Regions from separate parts of the Telluria sp. ZB4P36 genome, predicted to be linked through region 1. Evidence: predicted binding sites of a transcription regulator. Region 1 holds the regulator's gene; each other region holds the start of a gene.
The links. The regulator LexA, encoded in region 1, represses DNA repair genes until DNA is damaged. The targets are predictions, from matches to a motif close to ACTGTATNNNNATACAGT.
Positions count from the first base shown of each region.

Region 2: a site for LexA is predicted at 6,953-6,970, ahead of recA (recombinase RecA). Genes of this name have one in related genera too.
Region 3: a site for LexA is predicted at 5,938-5,955, ahead of AC56LK_RS00800 (PA0069 family radical SAM protein). Genes of this name have one in related genera too.

Region 1 is NZ_JCASIE010000001.1:339,939-347,789, reverse strand. Features, by position in the region: gene folC (bifunctional tetrahydrofolate synthase/dihydrofolate synthase) at 1-1,157, shown strand, start outside; gene AC56LK_RS01670 (SPOR domain-containing protein) at 1,170-2,060, shown strand; gene AC56LK_RS01665 (CvpA family protein) at 2,077-2,565, shown strand; gene purF (amidophosphoribosyltransferase) at 2,603-4,126, shown strand; gene AC56LK_RS01655 (cystathionine gamma-synthase family protein) at 4,135-5,373, shown strand; gene AC56LK_RS01650 (tetratricopeptide repeat protein) at 5,476-6,210, shown strand; gene lexA (transcriptional repressor LexA) at 6,262-6,894, opposite strand; gene AC56LK_RS01640 (DUF6289 family protein) at 7,050-7,268, opposite strand; gene rpsF (30S ribosomal protein S6) at 7,536-7,851, shown strand, end outside.
Region 2 is NZ_JCASIE010000004.1:349,943-357,793, forward strand. Features, by position in the region: gene AC56LK_RS09190 (S9 family peptidase) at 1-1,275, shown strand, start outside; gene AC56LK_RS09195 (pilin) at 1,382-1,822, opposite strand; gene sucD (succinate--CoA ligase subunit alpha) at 2,118-2,999, opposite strand; gene sucC (ADP-forming succinate--CoA ligase subunit beta) at 3,018-4,187, opposite strand; gene AC56LK_RS09210 (DUF2889 domain-containing protein) at 4,258-4,821, opposite strand; gene recX (recombination regulator RecX) at 5,284-5,742, opposite strand; gene recA (recombinase RecA) at 5,764-6,846, opposite strand; gene AC56LK_RS09225 (response regulator) at 7,084-7,785, shown strand; gene AC56LK_RS09230 (sensor histidine kinase) at 7,782-7,851, shown strand, end outside.
Region 3 is NZ_JCASIE010000001.1:159,311-167,161, forward strand. Features, by position in the region: gene AC56LK_RS00770 (fumarylacetoacetate hydrolase family protein) at 1-71, opposite strand, end outside; gene AC56LK_RS00775 (LysR family transcriptional regulator) at 168-1,067, shown strand; gene AC56LK_RS00780 (gamma-glutamylcyclotransferase) at 1,089-1,685, shown strand; gene AC56LK_RS00785 (cytochrome P450) at 1,705-3,111, opposite strand; gene AC56LK_RS00790 (helix-turn-helix domain-containing protein) at 3,199-4,137, shown strand; gene AC56LK_RS00795 (YciI family protein) at 4,250-4,720, shown strand; gene AC56LK_RS00800 (PA0069 family radical SAM protein) at 4,748-5,878, opposite strand; gene AC56LK_RS00805 (DUF6794 domain-containing protein) at 6,242-6,607, shown strand; gene AC56LK_RS00810 (lysozyme inhibitor LprI family protein) at 6,782-7,192, shown strand; gene AC56LK_RS00815 (hypothetical protein) at 7,282-7,500, shown strand; gene AC56LK_RS00820 (tRNA-uridine aminocarboxypropyltransferase) at 7,679-7,851, opposite strand, start outside.

The DNA.
Region 1 (7,851 bases):
CGGTGGGCGGCACCAACGGCAAGGGATCGACCTGCGCGATGCTCGAGTCGGTGCTGTTGCGCGCCGGCTACCGCGTCGGCTGCTATACCTCGCCGGACTTCCTGAGCTTCCGCGAGCGCATCCGGCTCAACGGCGCGCCCGCCGAGGACGCTGAGCTCGACCGTGCGTTCGGCCGGGTCGCGGCGCACGATGCGGCCACGAGCCTGTCCGCATTCGAACTCGATACGCTGGCCGCACTGGACATCTTCCAGCATGCGGAGCTCGACGTCTGGATCCTCGAGGTCGGACTGGGCGGACGCCTGGATGCGGTGAACATCCTGGACGCCGACGTGGCGATCGTCACCAGCGTCGACATCGACCATGCCAGCTACCTGGGCGACACGCGCGAGAAGATCGGCTTCGAGAAGGCGGGCATCTTCCGCCCGGGGAAGGCCGCGATCTGCAGCGACCCGGTGCCGCCGCGATCGCTGATCGATCACGCCGAGGCCATCGGCGCCGACCTGTGGCTGCTGGGCCGCGACTTCAACTACCAGGGCGACCAGCAGCAGTGGAGCTATGGCGGACGCTCGCAGCGCCGCAATTCGCTTGCCTATCCGGCGCTGCGCGGCGCCAACCAGCTGCTGAATGCCGCGGCCGTGCTGGCCGCGCTCGAGGTGCTGCGCATGCAGCTGCCCTGCGGTGCGCAGGAGGTGCGCGCCGGCCTGGCGATGGTCGAGCTGCCGGGACGCTTCCAGGTGCTGCCTGGCCGTCCCACCCAGGTGCTGGACGTGGCCCATAATCCGCATGCGGCCGCGGCCCTCGCGCACAACCTCGGCAACATGGGCTTCCACCGCTTTACCTATGCGGTGTTCGGCATCATGGAAGACAAGGACATCGAGGCCGTGATCGCGCCGCTGCGCGGCATCGTCGACCACTGGTGCGTCACCGCGCTGCCGACGCCGCGTTCGGCGCAGCCGGAACAGGTGGCGGAAAAGCTCGCGGCGCTCAGGCCCGCAGGTGCAAAAGAGGACGATTTTTCGGTCACCAGCTTCGCCACGCCGGCCGAGGCCTATGCAAACGCCGTGAGCCGGGCAGGGGAGAATGATAGAATTGTGGTCTTTGGCTCGTTCTTCACGGTCGCCGGCGTGATGGCGGCCCGTAAATCCTCTCTTCACTGACTCTTGAAACGCATGGGCTTGTTCTCGTTCGGTAGCAAAAACAAGCAAGACACTGTCCGGGACAGCGGCCACTTCGTCAAGGATGACGATGCCGCCTACGGCGAACGCGCCCGCACCAAGCGCGCTTCCCACGCCGGCGAGGGCGCAAGCCGCGGGCGCGGCCGCGCCGGCGCCGACCCGATCCTCCCCGAAAAGAAGCGCGCGCGCCGCCGACTGGTAGGCGCCATTGCGCTGGCCCTCGCGGCCGCGGTCGGCCTGCCGATGCTGCTCGACTCCGAGCCCAAGCCGCTCGGTGCCGACATCGCCATCAACATCCCGTCGAAAGACAAGGCTGCGGCGCTGCCGGTGCCTGCCGCCGCCACCGTCGACAGCGGCGAGGAAATCGTCGAGCCGGCCGATGCGCCGCTGGCCACGGTCGCGACCCCGCCGGCCGATCCACCGCCGCTGCGCACGCTCGACACCGCGCGCACCGAGCCTGCCGCGCCGAAGGTCGAGCCGAAGCTCGAGCCCAAGGTGGAGCCCGCCAAGCCGGAACCGAAGCGCAAGCCTGAAGCGGAGCTGCATCCGAAGGTCGCCGACCTCGAAGCCAAGAAGAGCGAAAAACCGGCCGCCAAGCCGACCCAGGACGAGGCCGCGCGCGCGCTGGCCATCCTCCAGGGCAAGCCGGTGGTGCAGGCCGCCGGCCCGTCGCAGAAATACGTGGTGCAGGTGGCGGCGCTGGCCACCCAGCAGAAAGTCGACGAACTGCAGGGCCGCCTGCGCGCGGCCGGCGTGTCCTCGTTCACCGAGAAGTCGGGTGAGCTGATCCGCGTGCGCGTGGGGCCGTACACCAAGGAAGAGGGCGAGAAGATTCGCTCGAAGCTGATCGCCATGGGCCTGTCGGGCACCCTGGTGCCGCTGTGATGAGGCTTGCGCGGGCGTGACGATTTTCGATTACCTGGTGTTGTTCGTACTGGTATCGTCGGTCATCATTTCCACCCTGCGCGGCCTGGTGAAGGAGATCCTGTCGCTGCTGGGCTGGGTCGTGGCCTTCGTGGTGGCGAACGCCTACGGCGCCCAGCTGGCGCCGATGCTGCCGGATATGCTGCCGGGCGAGAGCGCCCGGCTCATCCTGGCCTTCATCGTGCTGTTCCTCGGCGTGCGCATCCTGATGGGCCTGCTGTCGCTGGCGATCGGCGCCCTGATCACCGCCACCGGCCTGAGCCTGGCGGACCGCGGCCTGGGAGGATTGTTTGGATTGGCGCGCGGCATTGTAATCGTGCTTGCCGCCGTCATATTGTGTGGGATGACGTCCATTCCGCAACAGGATTTCTGGAGAAACGCGCTGCTCTCGCCCATGGCGGAAACCGGGGCGCGCACCGTGAAACCGTTTCTTCCCGCTGCGCTTGCGCAGCACGTGAAGTTTTAATTTTTGTAATCAGGCAGTCCAGTTTTAGGAGCGCACCATGTGTGGCATCGTCGGCGTCGTCTCGAACAATCCCGTCAACCAGCTTCTGTATGATGCCTTGCTGCTGCTGCAGCATCGCGGACAGGATGCTGCGGGCATTGCAACCAATCACAGCAGCATGTTCTCGATGTACAAGGCCAACGGCCTGGTGCGCGACGTGTTCCGCACGCGCAACATGCGCTCGCTGCAGGGCAATACCGGTATCGGCCACTGCCGCTACCCGACCGCGGGTTCGTCGAGCGAGGAAGAGGCGCAACCCTTCTACGTCAACGCCCCGTTCGGCATCACCCTGGCCCACAACGGCAACCTGACCAACCAGGCCGAGCTCAAGGAAGAGCTGTTCCGCAACGACCGCCGCCACATCAACACCGATTCCGATTCGGAAGTGCTGCTGAACGTGCTGGCCCACGAAATCCAGGAAGCGGCCGACGGCTACAATCTGGACACCGATGCGGTGTTCAAGGCGGTGTCCGCCGTGCATCGCCGCGTGCGCGGCGCCTATGCGGTGGTGTCCCAAATCGCCGGCCACGGCATGCTGGCCTTCCGCGATCCCTTCGGCATCCGTCCGCTGTGCCTCGGCATCAATGAAACCGAGCAGGGCACCGAATACCTGGTGGCGAGCGAATCGGTGGCGCTGGAAGGCCTGGGCTTCCGCTTCGTGCGCGACATCGCGCCGGGCGAGGCGGTCTTCATCGACAACGACGGCAAGCTGTACGAGCGCCAGTGCGCCGAGAACCCGTCGCTGAATCCCTGCGCCTTCGAATTCGTCTACCTGGCCCGTCCGGATTCGGTGATCGACGGCGCCTCGGTGTACGCGACCCGCCTGCGCATGGGCGAATACCTGGCCGACAAGATCCGCCAGGAGATCCCGGAAGGCGAGATCGACGTGGTCATGCCGATCCCCGATTCCTCGCGCCCGGCCGCGATCCAGCTGGCCCTGAAGCTCGGCGTCGAGTACCGCGAAGGCTTCATCAAGAACCGCTACATCGGCCGCACCTTCATCATGCCGGGGCAAGGGATGCGCAAGAAGTCGGTACGCCAGAAGCTCAACGCCATCGCCTCCGAGTTCAAGGACAAGAACGTGCTGCTGGTCGACGACTCGATCGTGCGCGGCACCACCAGCCGCGAGATCGTGCAGATGGCGCGCGACGCCGGCGCCCGCAAGGTGTTCTTCGCCTCGGCCGCGCCGCCGGTGCTGTACCCGAACGTGTACGGCATCGACATGCCGACCCGCGACGAGCTGATCGCCCATGGCCGCACCGTCGAGGAAGTCTGCGCCGAGATCACCGCCGACCGCCTGGTCTACCAGGACGTGGATGCGCTCAAGCGCGCCATCTCGGACGTCAACCCGGCCCTGAAGAACTTCGAGGCTTCCTGCTTCGACGGCGTCTACGTGACCGGCGACGTGACCCCGGAATACCTGGACCGCCAGGAAACCGCGCGCCATAACCCGAAGCAGAACCAGATCGAGGATCCGGTGCGCACCCAGCTGAACCTCAACACCCCGGCGACGGCGGAGTAAGGCCAGCCATGAGCGACCGGAAGTACGGTTTCACGACCACCATCCTGCACAACGACCGCCGCAAGGCGGTCGAGCAGGGTTCGCTGCACAAGCCGGTGCACACCTCGGTAGCCTTCGGCTACAACGATGCGCGCCAGCTGGCCGCGGTCTTCCAGGGCAAGGAACCGGGCTTCCGCTACGGCCGCCAGGGCAACCCGACGGTGAGCGCGCTCGAGGACAAGATCAGCAAGATGGAAGACGGCGTCGGCACCCTGTGCTTCGCCACCGGCATGGGCGCCATCGGCGCGCTGTTCCAGGCGCTGCTGCGCGCGGGCGACCATATCGTCTCGTCCTCCTTCCTGTTCGGGAATACCAACAGCCTGTGGCAGACGGTGGCGGGACAGGGCGTCGCGGTGGACTTCGTCGACGCGACCGATGTCGCCAATGTCGAAGCGGCCTTGACCCCGGACACGCGCATGGTCTTCGTCGAAACCATCGCCAATCCGCGCACCCAGGTCGCCGACCTGGCGCGCATCGGCCAGCTGTGCCGCGAGCGCGGCATCCTCTACGTGGTCGACAACACCATGACCACGCCCTACCTGTTCCGCCCGAAGGCGGTGGGCGCGGGCCTGGTGGTGAATTCGCTGACCAAGTCGATCGGCGGCCACGGCAATGCGCTGGGCGGCGCCCTGACCGATACCGGCCTGTTCGACTGGAGCGCCTACCCGAACATCGCGGCGAACTTCCGCAAGCAGCCGGCCGCCAACCAGGGCCTGGCCCAGCTGCGCGCCAAGGCCTTGCGCGATTTCGGCGCTGCCCTCGGGCCGGAAGCGGCGCACCATATCGCGGTCGGCGCCGAGACGCTGGCCTTGCGCATGGAACGCACCAGCGCCAACGCGCTGGCGCTGGCGCAGATGCTGGAAGCCGATCCGCGCGTGGCGGCCGTTCACTATCCGGGCCTGGCCTCGCACCCGCAGCATGGCATCACCAAGGAGCTGTTCCGCGCGGCTGGCTCGCTGTTGAGTTTCGAGCTGCGCGAGGACATCGACTGCTTCGACTACCTGAACCGCCTCAAGCTCGGCATCCCGGCCAGCAACCTGGGCGACACCCGTACCCTGGTGATCCCGGTGGCGCACACGATCTTCTTCGAGATGGGGGCGGAGCGGCGCGCCAGCATGGGCATCGCCGAGTCCCTGATCCGGGTATCGGTCGGCATCGAAGATACCGACGACCTGCTGGCGGACTTCCGCCAGGCGCTCGACGCGTAATGACACCGGCAGCCTTTGGGCTGCCGTTTTGTTTCAGCGGTTGAGCACGCCGGCCGATTACCGCTATCATGGGCTTTCTTATTCCTTATTCCTCACCTGCCCATGAAGACCAAGCTGTTCCTTGCATCCCTGCTGCTGTGCGGTGCCGCCTTTGCCGGCGAGCTGGAAGACGCCAATGCCCTGTTCGCGAAGAAGGATTACGCGGGTGCGTTGAAGATCTATACCAAGCTGGCGAATGCCGGCAATCCCGAGGCGCAACAGGCCCTCGGCCAGATGTACTGGTACGGCGAAGCGGGGCAGGTGGACGAGGCCAAGGCCGAGGCGCTGTTCAAGAAGGCTGCCGCCAAGGGCAACAAGGTCGCGGTCGCCTCGCTGGAACTGATGGACCAGCGCGTCAAGCGCCGCAAGGAAATCGATTACTGGATCAAGGGCTATGACGGCGAAGACCTGAAATCGGGCGAATACCGCTGCACCACGCCGCGCATTCCGGCGATGTCGAAGGTTAACGCGGATATCGACCGCATCGGTGCGGCCGTGCAGTCATGGCAGGACTGCTACAACAAATACGTGACCAACCTGAACGCGGCCATGCCGCTGACCCAGCGTATCCCGGCGGATATCGCCAAGCTGATGAACAAGGAAGAAACGGAGCAGTCGACCGCCTACCTGAAGCAGCTCCAGGAAAACCTGAGCGAGGAAGCGAAAGTCAGCTCGAAGCTGGTGTTGGCGGATTTCGCGGCTTGGCGCTCGGCAACCGAGGCCTATGTGGCGGAGCACAACAAGATGGTGAAGTCCGCCAAGAAGGATTCGCACTGGGCGGACAAGAAGATCCAATAAGACGCGATTGAACGCTTCGGCGGCTTGCCGCCGAAGCGTTCATGGCAGGCCTCAGTGCCAGCTGCGCATCAGGCCGACGGCCAGGCCTTCCAGCGCGAACTCGTCTTCCGGCGTCACCTGGATCACCTTGAAGTCCGGGTTTTCCGGCAGCAGTTCGACCAGGTTGCCGGTCTTGCGGTAGCGTTTGACGGTCACTTCCTCGCCCAGGCGGGCCACCACGATCTGGCCGTTTTTGGCGCTGTCGATCTTCTTGACCGCCAGGAAGTCGCCGTCGCAGATGCCGGCGTCGCGCATCGACCAGCCTTTGACCTTCAGCAGGAAATCGGGGCGCGCCGAGAACATGGCGGCATCGACGGAATAGGTGGCTTCGACGTGTTCCTGGGCCAGGATCGGCGAACCGGCGGCCACGCGGCCGACCAGCGGCAGCGACATCATCAGGGCCGCCGGGACCATGGGGACCTGCTCGACCGAGGCGCCGACCAGGCGGATGCCGCGCGAGGTGCCCGGCGAAATCTCGATCGCACCCTTGCGCGCCAGGGCTTGCAGGTGTTCCTCGGCCGCATTGGCCGACTTGAATCCCAGCTCGGCCGCGATTTCGGCGCGGGTCGGCGGGAAGCCGGTGTTTTCGATCGCTTCCTTGATCAGGTTGAGGATCTGTTCTTGCCTTGCAGTGAGCTTGAGCATGTCGTGCGGCTGGATAGTTGTATGACCAGACTGTATTTTTATACAGTATTTCGCAAGACGCAAGGGGATTCCGAAATTTTCTCGAAAAACTTCGTTGACGTTGGATTTTCAACTCAGGGCCGGGGTCGCTGCAAGCAGCGGCCCCGGCCGGGCGATTACCAGCCGCAGGCTTCTTCGTTGGTGACCACGCCGAAGTCGGTGCGCTCGCCGACCTGGACCCAGCGGCCCTGGCAGGTGAAGGTGCGGGTGCCCACTTCAGTCGTGTAGGTCGCGTCCGAATAATAGGTCAGGGTCGTGGTATAGCCAGGATAGGCGTAGGCAGCCGCCGATACGAGGATGGCGGCGACGCCGAGATAAATCCTTTTCAACTTCATCTTGTCTCCGATCGTTATTGAGGTAACTCATGTGCTCGGACCGTTGTCCGGCGAGTAAATACTAGCACCCCATATGAAACAATCGACCGGTGAAAATTCACATTATTGTATTTAATGCAATGTGCATAGCGGTGCCGGGACTGCAGCACTTGGTCCCTTCCGCTTGTCCTCGAGCCCGGGATCGTGTTACGATAGCCGGCTTTCCCTTCCCACACTCGTCTTGACGCCGAGGTGGGCATTTGTTTAAACGTCCTTAAGGAGTGTTGCATGCGTCATTATGAAATCGTTTTTATCGTCCACCCGGACCAGAGCGAGCAAGTCCCGGCGATGATCGAGCGTTACAAGACCACGGTGACCAGCCGCGGCGGTAACATCCATCGCGTGGAAGACTGGGGCCGTCGCCAGATGGCTTACCAGATCCAGAAGCTGCCGAAAGCCCACTACATCTGCCTGAACATCGAGTGCGACAACGAGACCCTGGTCGAGCTGGAAACCGCATTCAAGTTCAACGATGCCGTCCTGCGTCACCTGACCGTCAAGATGAAGAAGGCCGAAACCGCACCGTCGCCGATGATGAAGTCGG
Region 2 (7,851 bases), on a different contig from region 1:
CTGTACACCGTGCCGGCCGCGGGCGGCGCCGCGCCGCGCAACCTGACCGCCGACAATCCGGCCTGGGACACCAAGGGCGTGTACTCGCCGGACGGCCGCACCCTGGCATATCTTGCGATGGCGCGTCCCGGCTTCGAGGCCGACCGCTACCAGGTGATGCTGATGGACGTGGCGAGCGGCCAGAAGCGCAAGCTGGCCGCCGACTGGGACCGCTCGGCCGGCAGCCTGCACTGGCGCGCCGACGGCAAGGCGCTGATCGTCGATGCCGAAGACCTGGGCCAGCACCGCCTGTTCTCGATCGACGTCGCCACCGGACGGGTGGAAGCGCTGACCGGCAAGGGCGCGGTCGGCGCCTTCGACGTACGCCGCGATACCGTCGCCTATACCCAGGCCAACCTGGCCTCGGGTGCACAGCTGTTCGCGATGAAGCTGGGCGGCCAGCCCTCGCAACTGACGACGCTGAATGCCGAGCGCCTGGCGGACGTGCGCTGGGGCCAGTACGAGCAGTTCAGCTTCCCTGGGGCCAAGGGCGAGACGGTGTATGGCCACGTGATGAAACCCTGGAATGCCGAACCGGGCAAGAAGTACCCGGTCGCCTTCCTGGTGCACGGCGGCCCGCAGGGCAGCTTCGGCAACGGCTGGAGCTACCGCTGGAATCCGCAGGTGTACGCCGGCGCCGGCTATGCCACCGTGTTCATCGACTTCCACGGTTCGACCGGCTACGGCCAGAAGTTCACCGATTCGATCAGCGGCGACTGGGGCGGCAAGCCGCTCGAGGACCTGCGCAAGGGCCTGGACGCGGCGGTGAAGAAGTTCCCCTGGCTCGACCGCGAACGCAGCTGTGCCCTGGGCGCGTCCTACGGCGGCTACATGATGAACTGGATCGCGGGGAACTGGAACGACGGCTTCCGCTGCCTGGTCAACCACGACGGCATCTTCGACAGCCGCGGCATGGCCTACTCGACCGAGGAGCAGTGGTTCACGGACTGGGAAAACGGCGGCGCCTACTTTGCGGTGCCGAACAATCACGAGCGCTTCAATCCGGTCCACCACGTGAACAAGTGGAAGACGCCGATGCTGGTGATCCAGGGCGACCTCGATTTCCGGATCCCGACGGCGCAGGCGCTGTCGACCTTCACCGCGCTGCAGCGCAAGGGCATCGACAGCCAGTTGCTGGTGTTCCCGGACGAGAACCATTGGGTGCTCAAGCCGGCCAACTCGGTGCAGTGGCACCATACGGTGATGAAGTGGCTGGACAAGCACATCAAGCCCTAAGGCCAAAGTCCGCCTTATAAAGTGAAACACCCGGCAAGCTTGCGGCTTGCCGGGTGTTGTTGGCGGTCTCAGGAACTAGCGTTCCTAGCCCATCTTGACATACTGATTACGGCTTGCAGACACCGGCTGCCAGGCAGCTGCCGCTCTGGGTCCAGGTGATCGCGGTATCGCCAGCGGTATAGGTCGGCGTGCGGATGTAGGTGTAGCCGCCAGCAGCAGTGTTCGCGGTTGCGGTCACGGCTGCAGTGGTAGCAGTCACGGCCAGTGCAGTTGCAGCTTCTTTCGAGTTCTTGATGGTGATGCCCAGCTTGGTTGCGGTATCGCACAGAGTGACGTCACCGCCGTTTTCGTTCAGGCAGGTCGAAATTGCCAGTTCAATTGCCGCTGCCGACGAAACGATGTCCTGGAACTTGGCCTTCTTGACATAGTTCTGGTAGGCCGGGATAGCGACGGCTGCCAGGATACCGATGATTGCAACGACGATCATCAGTTCGATCAGGGTGAAGCCGCCTTCGGCTTTTTTGGTTTGCATTTGTTTGAAGTTCATGTCATCTCTCCAGGTGGTGTGTCAGGTGATTGGGTTACTGCTTGTTGCCACGCTTTCTTATATGCAAGCCGTGTGCCAGCCCGAAAAATGCTGATTTTATTAGTGTGGAGATAACAAAACACCGTGCCAGGACAAGTTTTGGCTTGATCGGTGACAAAATTTGTCACTTGAGCTCAGCAATTTTTGTCAGGTGGATAGTTTACGTAACGCAATTTGTCATGCCTGGAGAGTAAAGGCACAAAAAAAACGGGGAGCCTGGCGGCTCCCCGTTTTCATCGGCCATTAAACATTCAGATTACAGCATCGCCTTCAGCAGGCGAGCCATTTCCGACGGGTTCTTGGTGACGGTAATGCCGCAGGCTTCCATGATTTCCAGCTTGGCTTGCGCGGTGTCGGCGCCGCCCGAGATCAGCGCGCCGGCGTGGCCCATGCGCTTGCCCGGAGGCGCGGTGACGCCGGCGATGAAGCCGACGACCGGCTTCTTCATGTTGTCCTTGATCCACTGAGCAGCATTCGCCTCGTCCGGGCCGCCGATCTCGCCGATCATGATGACTGCGTCGGTGTCAGGATCGTCGTTGAACATGCGCATCACGTCGATGTGCTTCAGACCGTTGATCGGGTCGCCGCCGATGCCGACTGCCGACGACTGGCCCAGACCCAGGGCGGTCAGCTGGCCGACTGCTTCATAGGTCAGGGTGCCCGAGCGCGAAACGACGCCGATACGGCCCTTGCGGTGGATGTGACCCGGCATGATGCCGATCTTGATCTCGTCCGGGGTGATCAGGCCTGGGCAGTTCGGGCCCAGCAGCAGGGTCTTCGAACCGGCCTTGGCCATGCGGTCCTTGACTTCCATCATGTCACGGACAGGGATGCCTTCGGTGATGCAGATTGCCAGGTCGAGCTCGGCTTCGACGGCTTCCCAGATCGCAGCGGCAGCACCTGCCGGCGGAACGTAGATCACCGACACGGTGGCGCCGGTTTCCGACTTGGCTTCCTTGACCGATGCGTAGATCGGGATGCCTTCGAAATCTTCGCCGGCTTTCTTCGGGTTCACGCCTGCCACGAAGGCTTCACGGCCGTTCGCGTAGTCGCGGCACATGCGGGTGTGGAACTGGCCGGTCTTGCCGGTGATACCTTGGGTGATGACTTTGGTGTCTTTGTTAATCAGAATCGACATTTTTATTTCCTTCGCGAATTAGGCTTGGCCAGCAGCAGCGGCGACGACCTGCTTCGCTGCGTCTTCCATGGTGTCTGCGGCGATGATCGGCAGGCCGGAGTCAGCCAGCATCTTCTTGCCCAGGTCTTCATTGGTGCCCTTCATGCGGACGACCAGCGGCACTTGCAGCGACACAGCTTTCGATGCGGTGATGACGCCTTCGGCGATCACGTCGCAGCGCATGATGCCGCCGAAGATGTTGACCAGGATTGCTTTCAGGCCTGGGTTCTTCAGCATGATCTTGAATGCTTCGGTGACCTTCTCTGCGGTCGCGCCGCCGCCGACGTCCAGGAAGTTGGCCGGCTCGCCGCCGAACAGCTTGATGGTGTCCATGGTGGCCATGGCCAGGCCGGCGCCGTTCACCAGGCAGCCGATGTTACCGTCGAGCGAGATGTAAGCCAGGTCGAACTTCGATGCTTCGACTTCGGCCGGATCTTCTTCGTCCAGGTCGCGGTAGGCGACGATTTCCGGATGACGGAACAGGGCGTTCGCGTCGAAGTTGAACTTGGCGTCCAGGGCGATGACCTTGCCCGAACCGGTCAGGATCAGCGGGTTGATTTCGGCCAGCGATGCGTCGGTTTCCCAGTAAGCCTTGTACAGGCCTTGCAGGTTGGCGCGTGCATCGGCGATCGAGCCTTCCGGCACGCCGATCTTGCGGGCGACGTCGTCAGCCTGCGCGTCGGTCAGGCCGACCGACGGTTCGATCACGACGTTATGGATCTTTTCCGGGTTGCTGTGCGCGACTTCTTCGATGTCCATGCCGCCTTCCGACGAGGCCATCAGCACGACTTTCTGGGTGACGCGGTCGGTGACCAGCGACACGTACAATTCCTTCTTGATATCGGCGCCTTCTTCGATCAGCAGGCGGCGGACTTTCTGGCCTTCCGGGCTGGTCTGGTGCGTGATCAGCTGCATGCCCATGATCTGGTCCGAGTATTCCTTGACCTGTTCCAGCGACTTGGCAACCTTGACGCCGCCGCCTTTACCACGGCCACCGGCATGGATCTGCGCCTTGACGACCCAGACCGGGCCGCCCAGCTCTTCAGCGGCCTTGACCGCCTCTTCCACGTTCATGCACGGAATGCCGCGCGGAACGGTCACTCCGAACTTTCGGAGGATCTCTTTGCCTTGATACTCATGGATTTTCATGCTGGCTTCCCTTCTTCTATTACTGAATTAGAAATACGGTTGAATTACAAAAAATGACAAACAGCGAATGCTAACCCGACACTGCTTTGATCGACCAGCGGGGATAGTAGGTGGCCACGGCCGGTCCGTCGCTGCGCAGCGCATGGCAACGGTCGAGCTCGAAAGGCCGTTCGGCCGAGTTGTCGTCGGCGCCGCCGCGGGTGTCGAACACGTCGTCGGCGTAGGCCTGCAGCGCTGCCGTGGGCAGCACCTGGGCCAATTCGGTCAGGTGGGTGCAACCGAGCACGCCCGTGAGGCGGTCTTTCAGGTGCAGCCGGAAGTGGTTCATCAGCGACAGACCGACCAGCTTTTTGTAAGCAGGGCCTATCGTCTCGCAAAAACCGGGATACGGAACGGAATCGGAGGCAGCTTCGGCGTCCACGATGGTCAAGTTGCGGTCGATGGTGACGCGCAGCTTGAGGTCGTGTACGGGCGTCCCGCCCGGACGGGTGCCGGAAGGGAGGGGGATGTCAAGGGTTTTGACGTCGCGGATACTGGCGTCCAGATCCCACAGGCCATCGTCGCGCGCATAGGCTTCGACGGTAATGGCGCGCGTATGCCGGAGCGAGCGCGATACGGGAGGAGACAGGGGCATAAAAACCAATGCCGCTTGCGCGGCGGTTAGTGGTGCAGCCAGTGTGCTTCATGCACGTTGCCGTAGCTTCTACGACAACAACCGCTCATGCGGCGCTGCTTAAACCGTGAAAGTTTAGCACAGGGCGTTGTCGGTTGCACTGCAACAGAGGCCTTTTTGCCGCGTTGCAGCGATATTGGCGGGCTTTCTTGCTGAGTGGTCAATATTGCAGGTGGTTGGACGGGTTGCGCCAGCGGCAGGACCAATCAGCTGGTAAACGCACAGCGCCAGCGTGCAGCGCCATCGTCCGTTGAGGAATATGCCGGAGCATATCGGAGATGACGCTCCACGCTGGCGCCGGAGCTTGAAGCTGTCATGTGATCGAAAGGTGATACAGCAGGCCAGCGGCCAAGCCTGGCATATCGTCAGAGCAGCCTGGGGCCAGGCCGGCTCCTCATCGTAGCAAGTGTGGACCCTACCCTGCTACAGCTCGTCGTCGTCGGGAGCGCCCTGCATTGCGGCCCGTGCAGCGCGTTGGGAGAAACCACGCTGCAGCAGGAAACGCATCTGCTTGGCTCGCTCGGCCGCATCGACGGCGACGGTGCCGAACTTGCGCTGCCACACTTCGGAGGCACGCGCCGTCTCGCTGTCGGCAAGCGAGGCTTTGATGTCATCCAAGGCTTCGCCTTTGACGCCGTGGCTTTGCAGCTCGGCCATCACCCGGCTGTTGCCGAAACGTGCCGCCCGCCGGTTGATGAGCGATTCGGCAAAACGTTCCTGCGACAGCCAGTTGTTTTTTTCAAGGAAATCCAGGAGGGCTTCCACGTCTTCGCCCTCCTCGGCATGACGGGCCAGCTTGCGCCCCAGCTCGAGCCGGCTGTGCTCGCGCTGCGAAAGATAACGCAGCGCCCGCCCTTTCAGGCTCAGCTGGGGTGCAGGCATAGGCGCTCTACAAGACAGCGATTACTCGCCGACTGCCTTCAGCTTGTCCTTGCCGCTGTCTTCGACAGCAGCGAGAACCGGCGGCAGCTCGCGCACGCCCAGCGCGGCACGGACCTTGTTCTCGATTTCGCGTGCCAGTGCCGGACGCTCTTTCAGGAACAGGCGGGCGTTGTCCTTGCCCTGGCCAATGCGTTCGCCGTTATAGCTGTACCATGAGCCCGACTTCTCGACGATCTTGTTGTCGGCGCCCAGATCCAGGATTTCGCCTTCGCGCGAGGTGCCTTCTCCGTACAGGATGTCGAAGTGGGCTTCGCGGAACGGCGGCGCGATCTTGTTCTTGACGACCTTGACCTTGGTTTCGTTACCGATCACTTCGTCACCCGACTTGATCGAGCCGGTACGGCGGATGTCCATACGCACGGAGGCGTAGAATTTCAGCGCGTTACCGCCGGTCGTGGTTTCCGGGCTGCCGAACATCACGCCGATCTTCATACGGATCTGGTTGATGAAGATGACCAGGGTGTTGGTGCGGTTGATCGAGGCGGTCAGCTTGCGCAGCGCCTGCGACATCAGTCGCGCCTGCAGGCCCGGGAGCGAGTCGCCCATGTCGCCTTCGATCTCGGCGCGCGGGGTCAGTGCCGCCACCGAGTCGATGACCACGAGGTCGACCGAACCCGAACGCACCAGGGCGTCGGTAATTTCAAGCGCCTGCTCGCCGGTGTCCGGCTGCGAGATCAGCAGCTCGTCCAGCTTGATGCCCAGCTTTTGCGCGTAGCCCACGTCGAGCGCGTGCTCGGCGTCGATGAAGGCGCAGGTGCCGCCCAGTTTCTGCATCTGGGCGATGGTCTGCAGGGTCAGGGTGGTTTTACCCGACGATTCCGGACCGTAGATCTCGACGATACGGCCGCGCGGCAGGCCACCGACGCCCAGCGCGATGTCCAGGCCCAGCGAGCCGGTGGAAACAGTCTGGACTTCCTCGACCGGCATGTTGGAATCCATGCGCATGACCGAGCCCTTGCCAAACTGCTTTTCAATCTGCGCCAGGGCGGCTGCCAGCGCTTTGCCTTTTTCGGCAACATTCAATGCGATTTTTTTGTCGTCCATGGTGTACTTTCAGCTGTGGAGTAGGCAAGGTAGGGGCGCTACCGCTAAAATCAAGAGAACCACTGTATATAAATCCAGTTGTTCAAGCAAACGAAATCAAGCCACTACTGTATATAAATCCAGTGGTTTAGGCAAGCGAAAAAAGTCGCGGTGTTGTTATCCGCGAGGCTCGCATTGTTGCGATAAATCAAACACAATAGGGCCTGTTGAAGGCTTAACGTTTTACAGGTGGTCCCCATGCGAATTCTGCTCGCCGAAGATGATAGCGTACTTGCCGATGGACTCACGCGTTCCCTGCGCCAGTCCGGCTATGCGATCGATTGCGTCAAGAATGGCCAGGATGCCGACACGGCGCTGTCCACCCAGGAGTTCGATCTCCTCATCCTCGACCTCGGCCTGCCCAAGCTGTCCGGCCTGGAAGTGCTGCGCCGCCTGCGCGCGCGCTCCTCGCTGCTGCCGGTGCTGATCCTCACCGCCGCCGATTCGGTCGAGCAGCGCGTCGAAGGCCTCGACCTCGGCGCCGACGACTACATGGCCAAGCCCTTCGCGCTGTCCGAGCTGGAGGCGCGGGTGCGCGCCCTCACCCGCCGCGGCGCCGGCGGCGGCCCCGCCGTGGTGCGCCACGGCCCGCTGGTGTACGACCAGGTCGGCCGCAGCGCCTACATCAACGACCAGATGCTCGACCTGTCGGCGCGCGAACTCGGCCTGCTCGAAGTGCTGCTGGCACGCACCGGGCGCCTGGTCTCCAAGGAACAGCTGGTCGACCACCTGTGCGAATGGGGCGAGGAAGTCTCGAACAACGCCATCGAGGTCTACGTGCACCGCCTGCGCAAGAAGATCGAGGTCGGCGGCGTGCGCATCGCCACCGTGCGCGGCCTCGGCTACTGCCTCGAGAAATTCTCCGACGCCCCGCGCGCGCCGGCTCCAGAGAGCAAGTGAACGAGCGCGACGCCGGGCTGGCGGATCCTCCCGCGCCGGAGACGGGACGGGACGGGCTGCAGCCCT
Region 3 (7,851 bases), 180 kb from region 1:
GTGACCAGGTCGCGGCTGACGACGACCAGCGTGCCGTCGCGGCCGCCGGTCTTGAGGGTGGCGAGTTTCATGGGGTTCCCTTTGCAAAATAATGACTCTTCGCCATTAGAGAGCAAAACCTACTATCATTCAAACAGTATTTTTCGCCCGATTTATTAGATAAGCTTATGAATCCAACTTTGCGCCAGATGCGCGCGTTCGTGGCCCTGGCCAAGACGGGTAACTTTACGCTCGCCGCCCAAAGCATGCATGTGACGCAATCCGCGCTCTCGGGTTTGATCAAGGAGCTCGAACAGACCCTGGGCGCCAAGGTCGTCGACCGCAGCACCCGCCGCGCCCTGCTCACCGACATCGGGCGCGAGCTCTACCCGCTGTTCAGCCAGATGATCGACGATCTCGACGGCGCCCTGGCCAACGTCGCCGACCACACCCAGCTAAAAAAAGGCATCGTGCGCATCGCCGCGCCCCAGTTGCTGTCCTGCACCCTGATGCCGCAGGCGATCGCAGCCTACCGCGCGCTCCACCCCGAGATCGAAGTGCGGCTGGGCGACACGGCGGTGGAAAGCGTGATCGCGCGGGTACTATCGGGCGAGGCCGACTTCGGCATCGGCCCGGAGCGCGAACCGGCCCCGCCGCTCGATGCGCAGCTGCTGTTCGAGATGCCCTTCGCGCTGGTCTTCCCCAAGGGTCACGAGCTGGAAGGACGGGAGCGCATCAGCTGGAAGGACGTCGCGCGCTATCCGCTGATCTCGCTGCGGGGCCAGTTCACCGAGCGCCTGCTCGACGACGTCCACGCCTCCCTGCGCGAGGTCCCGGTGAGGCCGGCCAACGAAGTCACCTTCATGACCACGGCCCTGGCCATGGCCGCCACCGGGCTCGGGGTGACGGTGTGCATGCCCTACGCGGCGCCGCTGGCCGCGCTGTACGGCCTCGTGATGCGCCCGCTGGAAGCGCCGGTCCTGAGCCGCCGCTTCTTCATCTATACGCGTCCGGGACGCTCGCTGTCGCCGGCGGCGGAAAGCCTCATCGGTTTCCTGGAACAGTTCGTCACGACAGCAAAGGACTAGCGGCCGCGCTACAATTCGCAGATGTCCCTGAACACCATCGAGATCAACCGCCTGATGGACCGCTTCGACAGCCACGCCAGCGTCTGGCTGTTCGGCTACGGCTCCCTGATCTTCAAGGCCGACTTCCCCTTCATCGAACGCCGTGCCGCCAGCATCCGGGGCTGGAGCCGCCGCTTCTGGCAGGGTTCGCACGACCACCGCGGCACCGAACAAGCCCCGGGGCGCGTCGTGACCCTGGTGCCGGACGCGGGCGTCACCTGCCACGGCATGGCCTACCTGGTCACGCCGGAAGAATTCGCCCACCTCGACCACCGCGAGAAAAACGGCTACCTGCGCCTGGCCACCGAGATCGCCTTCGAGGGCGGCGGCGCCGCCGAAGGCATCGTCTACATCGCGACCCACGAGAATGCGGCCTTCCTCGGTCCGGCCAGCGAGCGCGACATCGCCCGCCAGATCGCCACCGCGCGCGGTCCGAGCGGCCCGAACAGCGAATACCTGCTGGCGCTGGCCCGGGCCCTGCGCGAGCTCGGCAAGCATGACGAACACGTGCACGCAATCGAGCGCCACCTCGCCGAGCTCATCGCGCAAGCGGCGGCGCCGTCCAGCCCCGCGGATTGAGCGGGAGGCCCGCCACGCATCAGCACCGCGTGAGCGTCAGGTGCAGCGGCGCCCGCGGCCGCAGCGAGATGTTCTGCACCGCCTCCGGCGCGCCCTGCCCTTCCGGCACCGACAGCGTGTAGCGCTGCAGGATCATGGCGGCGATCACGGTCAGCTCGGCCAGCGCCAGGTGCTGGCCGAGACAGACGCGCGGCCCGGCCCCGAAAGGCAGGAAGGCGCCGCGCGGGATCGGCGGCGCACCCGGGGCGAAGCGCTCCGGCCGGAAGGCCTGCGGCTCGGGAAAACTGCGCGCATCCTCGTGCAGCAGGAAGATCGGCACCATGAACATGGTCCGCGCCGGCACCGTCCAGCCGTCCAGCACGATCTCGCGGGTCGAGCGCCGGCTCATCAGGATCGGCGCGGACGGGTACAGGCGCAGGGTTTCATTGAGCGTCTGCGCCAGGTAGCCGAGCGCGGGCAGGTCGGCCTCACCCGGCGCCCTGTCCCCCAGCACGGACCGTACTTCGCGCCGCGCGCTCTCCTGCGCCTCCGGATTGGCCGCCATGCACCAGGCCCACCACGCCAGCGTAGCGGCGGTGGTCTCGTGGCCCGCCAGGAAGGCGGTCATGCATTCGTCGCGCACCGCAGACAAGGGCCAGGCGGCCGGGTCGGCGCGGTGCAGCCGCAGCAGGCGGTCCAGCAGGTCGGACGGCCACTCCTCGACCGGCAGGGCGAGGCGCGCTTCCACGTGGCGCGCGATCAGGCCCTTCAGGGTGGCCAGCATCGCACGCTTGCGGCGCTTCCAGGGCATCCAGTCCGGCCAGCTGGCCGGCCAGTACATCTCGGCGTTGCCGATCACGAGCGCCTCGTGCACCGCCGCTTCGGCCGCGCGTGCGTCTTCCCCGATCTCGCTGGAAAACATCATGCGCATGATGACGTCCATGGTGAGCGCGGTCAGCGCGCTGTCGATCGGCTGGCTGGCGGATGCGGCCGTCCAGCCGTCGAGCGCGCGCGCGGTGGCCGCGGCGATGGTATCGACGAAGGCCTTCACCGGACGCGGCGCGAACTCCGGCTGCAGCGCCTGGCGTTTCGCACGCCAGGCGGCGCCTTCCGCGATCATCACGCTATGGCCCTGGGTCTGGGCGAAGATGCGCACACCGCGCTCCCAGCGCAGCAGCGCGTCATGGTGGTTCACCAGCAGCTCGCGCACCAGCGCCGGATCGCTCACGACCAGCTGGTGCTCGGGCCACATGCGCAGGTGCACCAGGTTGCCGTAGTCGCTGCGCCAGGCGCGCAGCGCGGCAGGCAGGCCGCGCGCCATGCGCGCAATCAGTCCCCATCCGGTCAGGCCGGACGGGGGGCCGGGCGGCCAGGCGCCGTCGGGGTGATTGGCCGGCGGCGTGGCGCCGCCCTGGAAGGGGCATTGGGGCGAGGTCGGGGTCGTCATGCCCTGCATTCTTCCCGGCTTCGCCGCTCGCGTCTTGAACCCAAACGACATCGACAGGCGTCCTGGTCTTGCCTATACTGCAAGACCATGGTCCCCGACAGCGCCGCTACCCTCCTGCCCACGTCAAGCTGCCCGCCGTTGCAGGCCCGCGCCCCGCGCGCCGCCGCGGCGGGCGGGCATCCGATCGACCGCCTGCTGCTGGCGCCGCCCGCGCTGCAGGGCGCGCTGCTGGCCCTGGTCAGCCGCGACACCCGGCACCTGGTGCTGTCCGACCCGCAGCGGCTGTCGCACTTCCCCGCCTCGCCGCTCGTGACCCTGTCCTGGTTCCACGACCTGGACATGGGCCTGGTGGATCCCGACGCCGGCTGGCGCCCTTTCGGCGCGCGCATGATGATCTCGGGCAGCTTTTCCCGTCCGCTGGCGACCTGGTCCCCGACGAGCGGCCGCGGCTACATGGCCTGTTTCCCGCCCGATGCGGCCCAGGCCCTGTTCGGCCTCGACCTCGCCGCGGTGCAGGACCGCTTCGTGCCGGCGCACACGGTGCTCGCGCCGGACTGGCAGCCCTTCCTGTTCGCCCTGCTGGAAGCGCCCGACGACGCGGCGGCCCTGCGCGTGCTCGAAGAACATCTCGGGCGGCGCTGGCGCAGCGTGCAGGGGCGCCCGCTGGAGCGGTCCTCGCTGCGCGAGATGGGGCGGCACTGGGTGCAGCGGCTGGCCTGGAAGGCGCACGGCTGGCGCAGCACCCACAGCGCACGCCAGGTCGAGCGCCGCATCAAGTCCTTCAGCGGGCGCTCGCTGCGCGAATGGCAAAGCCTGACGCGCACCGAAGGCCTGTTCTTCGCCGCCCGCGACCGCTACGAGAACGGCCAGCCCTTCGACTGGGCCACGCTGGCGCTGGACGAGGGTTTCTCGGACCAGGCCCACCTGAGCCGCGTCACCCGCCAGGTCTGCGGATTTCCGCCGACCGAATTCGCCGACCGCTACATCGAGGACGAATCGTTCTGGATCTATCGTTTGTGGGTCTGACGGCAGGCCCGGACGTCGAGAAGCTTGCTAGAATCGCCAGGGATGCGGGCCGCGCAAGGCGGGCTGCCTGCAATACGCGTGCCTGCGGGCGCGCCATAACAGGAGAACGGGAATGTCCAGAAAAATGCTGACCATGTTGGGGTGTGCGCTGCTGTTCGCGATGGGGCCGGCCACCGCGCAAACCAAGGCCGCCGAGCCGGCGCCGCAGTACGATGCCGCACTGGCCAAGTCGCTCGGCGCCGACGAGCGCGGCATGCGCAGCTACGTGCTGGTCATCCTGAAGACCGGCCCGAAGAAAATCGAGGACAAGGCCGAGCGCGCGAAAATCTTCGAGGGGCACTTCGCCAACATGGGCCGCCTCGCCGCCGAGAAGAAGCTGGCCCTGGCCGGCCCGCTGGACGGCAAGGAAGGCCGCCGCGGCATCTTCGTGATGGCCACGCCCGACATCGAGGAAGCCAAGCGCCTCGTCGACACCGACCCGGTCATCATCAGCGGGCTGATGGAAGCCGAGTACCACAAGTTGTTCGCCTCGGCCGGGGTGATGATGGTGAACGAGGTGCACAACAAGATCCAGAAGAAGTAGGTCCCTCGCGCCGGCCGGGGCTAGGTCTTAAAACAGGTCCATCTGCCCCGCCGCCTTCCCGCCTCCTTTGACGGACGACGGTGCCGAAGCCGGCACCACCAGCGGCTTGCGGAACTGCGAACCATCGAGCCTGCCGAAGCGTCCGCGAATGTTGCCCATCCCGAGCCGGTCGACCGCCTTGGTAAAACGCTGGCGTATCAGGTCGGCCCACACGCCCTCCCCCTGCATGCGCTTGCCGAACTCGCTGTCGTAGTCCTTGCCGCCGCGCAGGTCGCGAATGCGGTTCATCACCCGCTGCGCCCGGCCGGGGAAATGGGCTTGCAGCCATTCCTGGAACAGCGGATTGACTTCCCAGGGCAGGCGCAGCACGGTGTAGTGCGCGCCGACGGCGCCGGCATCGTGGGCCGCTTCCAGGATGCGTTCGATCTCCGGCTCCGTGACGAAAGGAATGATGGGCGCCACGCTCACACTCACCGGGATGCCGGCCTCGGTCAGGGTGCGGATCGTACGCAACCGGCGTGCCGGCGCCGCCGCGCGCGGTTCCAGGGTGCGCGAAATGGCCGGGTCGAGCGTGGTCAGGGTAATGGCCGCGCAGGCCTGGCGCTGCTCGGCCATGGGCGCGATCAGGTCGATGTCGCGTTCGATCAGCGAGGATTTGGTGATCAGCCCGACCGGATGCCGGCATTCGCGCAGCACTTCCAGCACCTGGCGCGTCAGGCGCAGTTCGCGCTCGCAGGGTTGATAGGCGTCGGTGTTGACGCCGATGGCGATGTGCTCGGGCACGTAGCCGGGCTTGGCCAGCTCGCGCCGCAGCAGCTCGACTGCATTGACCTTGGCGAATAAACGGCTTTCGAAATCGAGCCCCGGCGACAGGCCGAGATAGCTGTGGGACGGCCGCGCGAAACAGTAGATGCAGCCATGCTCGCAGCCCCTGTAGGGATTCAACGAGACATTGAAGGGGATGTCGGGCGAGGTGTTGCGGGTGAGGATGCTCTTGGCGACTTCGTCGGTGACGACGGTCTTGATGCTGGCGGCCTCATCGTCATCGCGCTCCCAACCGTCGTCGAATTCTTCGCGGACATTGACTTCATACCGGCCCTGCACGTTCGACACCGCACCCCGCCCCTTATGCGGCGCGAGCGGACGCGGGCCGAGCATGGGCTGCTCGTCCACGGACTGGCGCTGGGTGGGTTTGCGATCGGGCACGGTGGCTCCATACTGTATATTTATACAGTATTGTACGCCGCTGTCCCGTAGGCTTCAAGTAGAGCACGCGGGTGAGCAGAGTGAAAAGTCACCACTGGATGAACAAGATTCTCACCGGATGATTAAAACGTCACTTGCTCTGATGAAAATTCCGCTCATACACTGTTCGCTTACGGACGTCCGCAATCGGCCAAAGTGGGGACATCTGAACTGTGGAAAACTGCGCATTTCTAAACGCCGTCGCTTGGTATTCTGATCCTTTATCAGGCTACTTGTCGGAATTTTCCCAGCTCGGGTTCATTTAATTCTTCAATCATGAAATCACCCAACGCCTGCCATTCCTACGCGGTCCTCTCCGTTGTAATGATGTTCACTGGCCATGCTTTAGCCCAGGCGCCGTCGAGCAAACCGCTCGGCCCAAAGCATTGGCCGACCACTGTGCAAGAGACCGTCAAGGACATCCTATCGACAATGTCCGACGCCGAAGTCGACCGCATTAAGGCGTTGGAAAAAACTGACTTGATCCGATATCACCACAGCTGGGGAGCGGGCATCCGCAACCACTACGGTCTCTGGCGCGGCAACACGAAGCTTCTCGAGTCGGCTTGTGGCAAGCCTTGCCATCCAGATGATGCGTCGGGCATCATCATGGCGGCTGTGTGGGACGAATTGCATAAATAAAACTAGCCGGTCCTATCGACAGCATGAACCCTGACGTGACGATTCTCCGACTGGCCCGCCCGATTGATTTGGTCGGACCGTCCGCTTAGGGTCGAGAGGCACATACGCTGAACGGCCGAAAACGGCCAACGTCGGACCTGATTCGCTAGACTTTAGAGGTGATGAGTGAACCCAATGAAAAGGTGGGGACTGAGATTTTTCATATTGCTCAGTATTTTATTTGCCAGTAACTTGTCAGCATCTGCACTTCCTCGATGTGATCGCGGAAGCAGCAAGCCTAACCTGGATGCTTGTGCATACGAGGACCTTGTCGCTGCAGAGAAAGAGATGGAGTCTACCTACTGGAGTATCGTTGAGAAGTATGCTGAGAGCGCGGTTTTCCTGGATAGGCTTGCTTCGGCTCAAAAATCGTGGATGACATTTCGCGAGGCTGACTGGAAGGCACAGTTTGCATGTGCCGAGTTCAACATCCGACTATGCTGGGGTGACAGCGCGTTTATAAATGCGAACGTTCGAAGAACCGAGCAGACGAAAGAACGAACCCGAAGTCTGCACGCTTTGCTAATGAATGGTCCGGGACGATAATTTGACGACTAGCCCATGATAGATTTGGTCCGCTATCGGCCAATTGCGGACATTTGTTCACGTGTAGTGGCTTTAAAGCAAGGACGTCTATGGATTTCAGTACTGCTAAAGAATTGATGGAAAAAATCATGTCCGCCAATGCAATACTTGTGGCCCTGTCTCATGACATCGATAAGCTGAGCGAACCAGAGCGAACCGATATTATGCGTGGCTTAGGTTCTACGATGTGGGAACTTCATGATCGACTCGTCAGACCAATTGGACTTCAGCACCCAAGTCTTGACCCGTTTTCGAAGCCTGAAGCGTGAAATGACAAGGTCTGCTCTGGGTCGAAAGCGGACACTAAGACTCGTGCCATTTAATAGCTCTGTTCGGTCACTATGTGATCGCTGGCGCAAAGATTTATCGGGCTGGTGGGAATTTTTCGACGTGGTCCGCTGATGTGCACATGTCGATTCAGGACATCGTGGTCACGTCGTGACGATTCTATTCATCCGCTACAGCGGGAATAAAGGCGGCTTGTTGCCGCACAAAGCCGTCAAAGGCGTCCAGCAGCGGCTTGAACGCCTCGCCCTCTCCTTCCAGCTGGGCCAGCGCGAGCGCGGCCGCTTCCAGCGAGGACAGCTGGTGCGGCGCATGCGCCTTGCGAATCCGGTAGT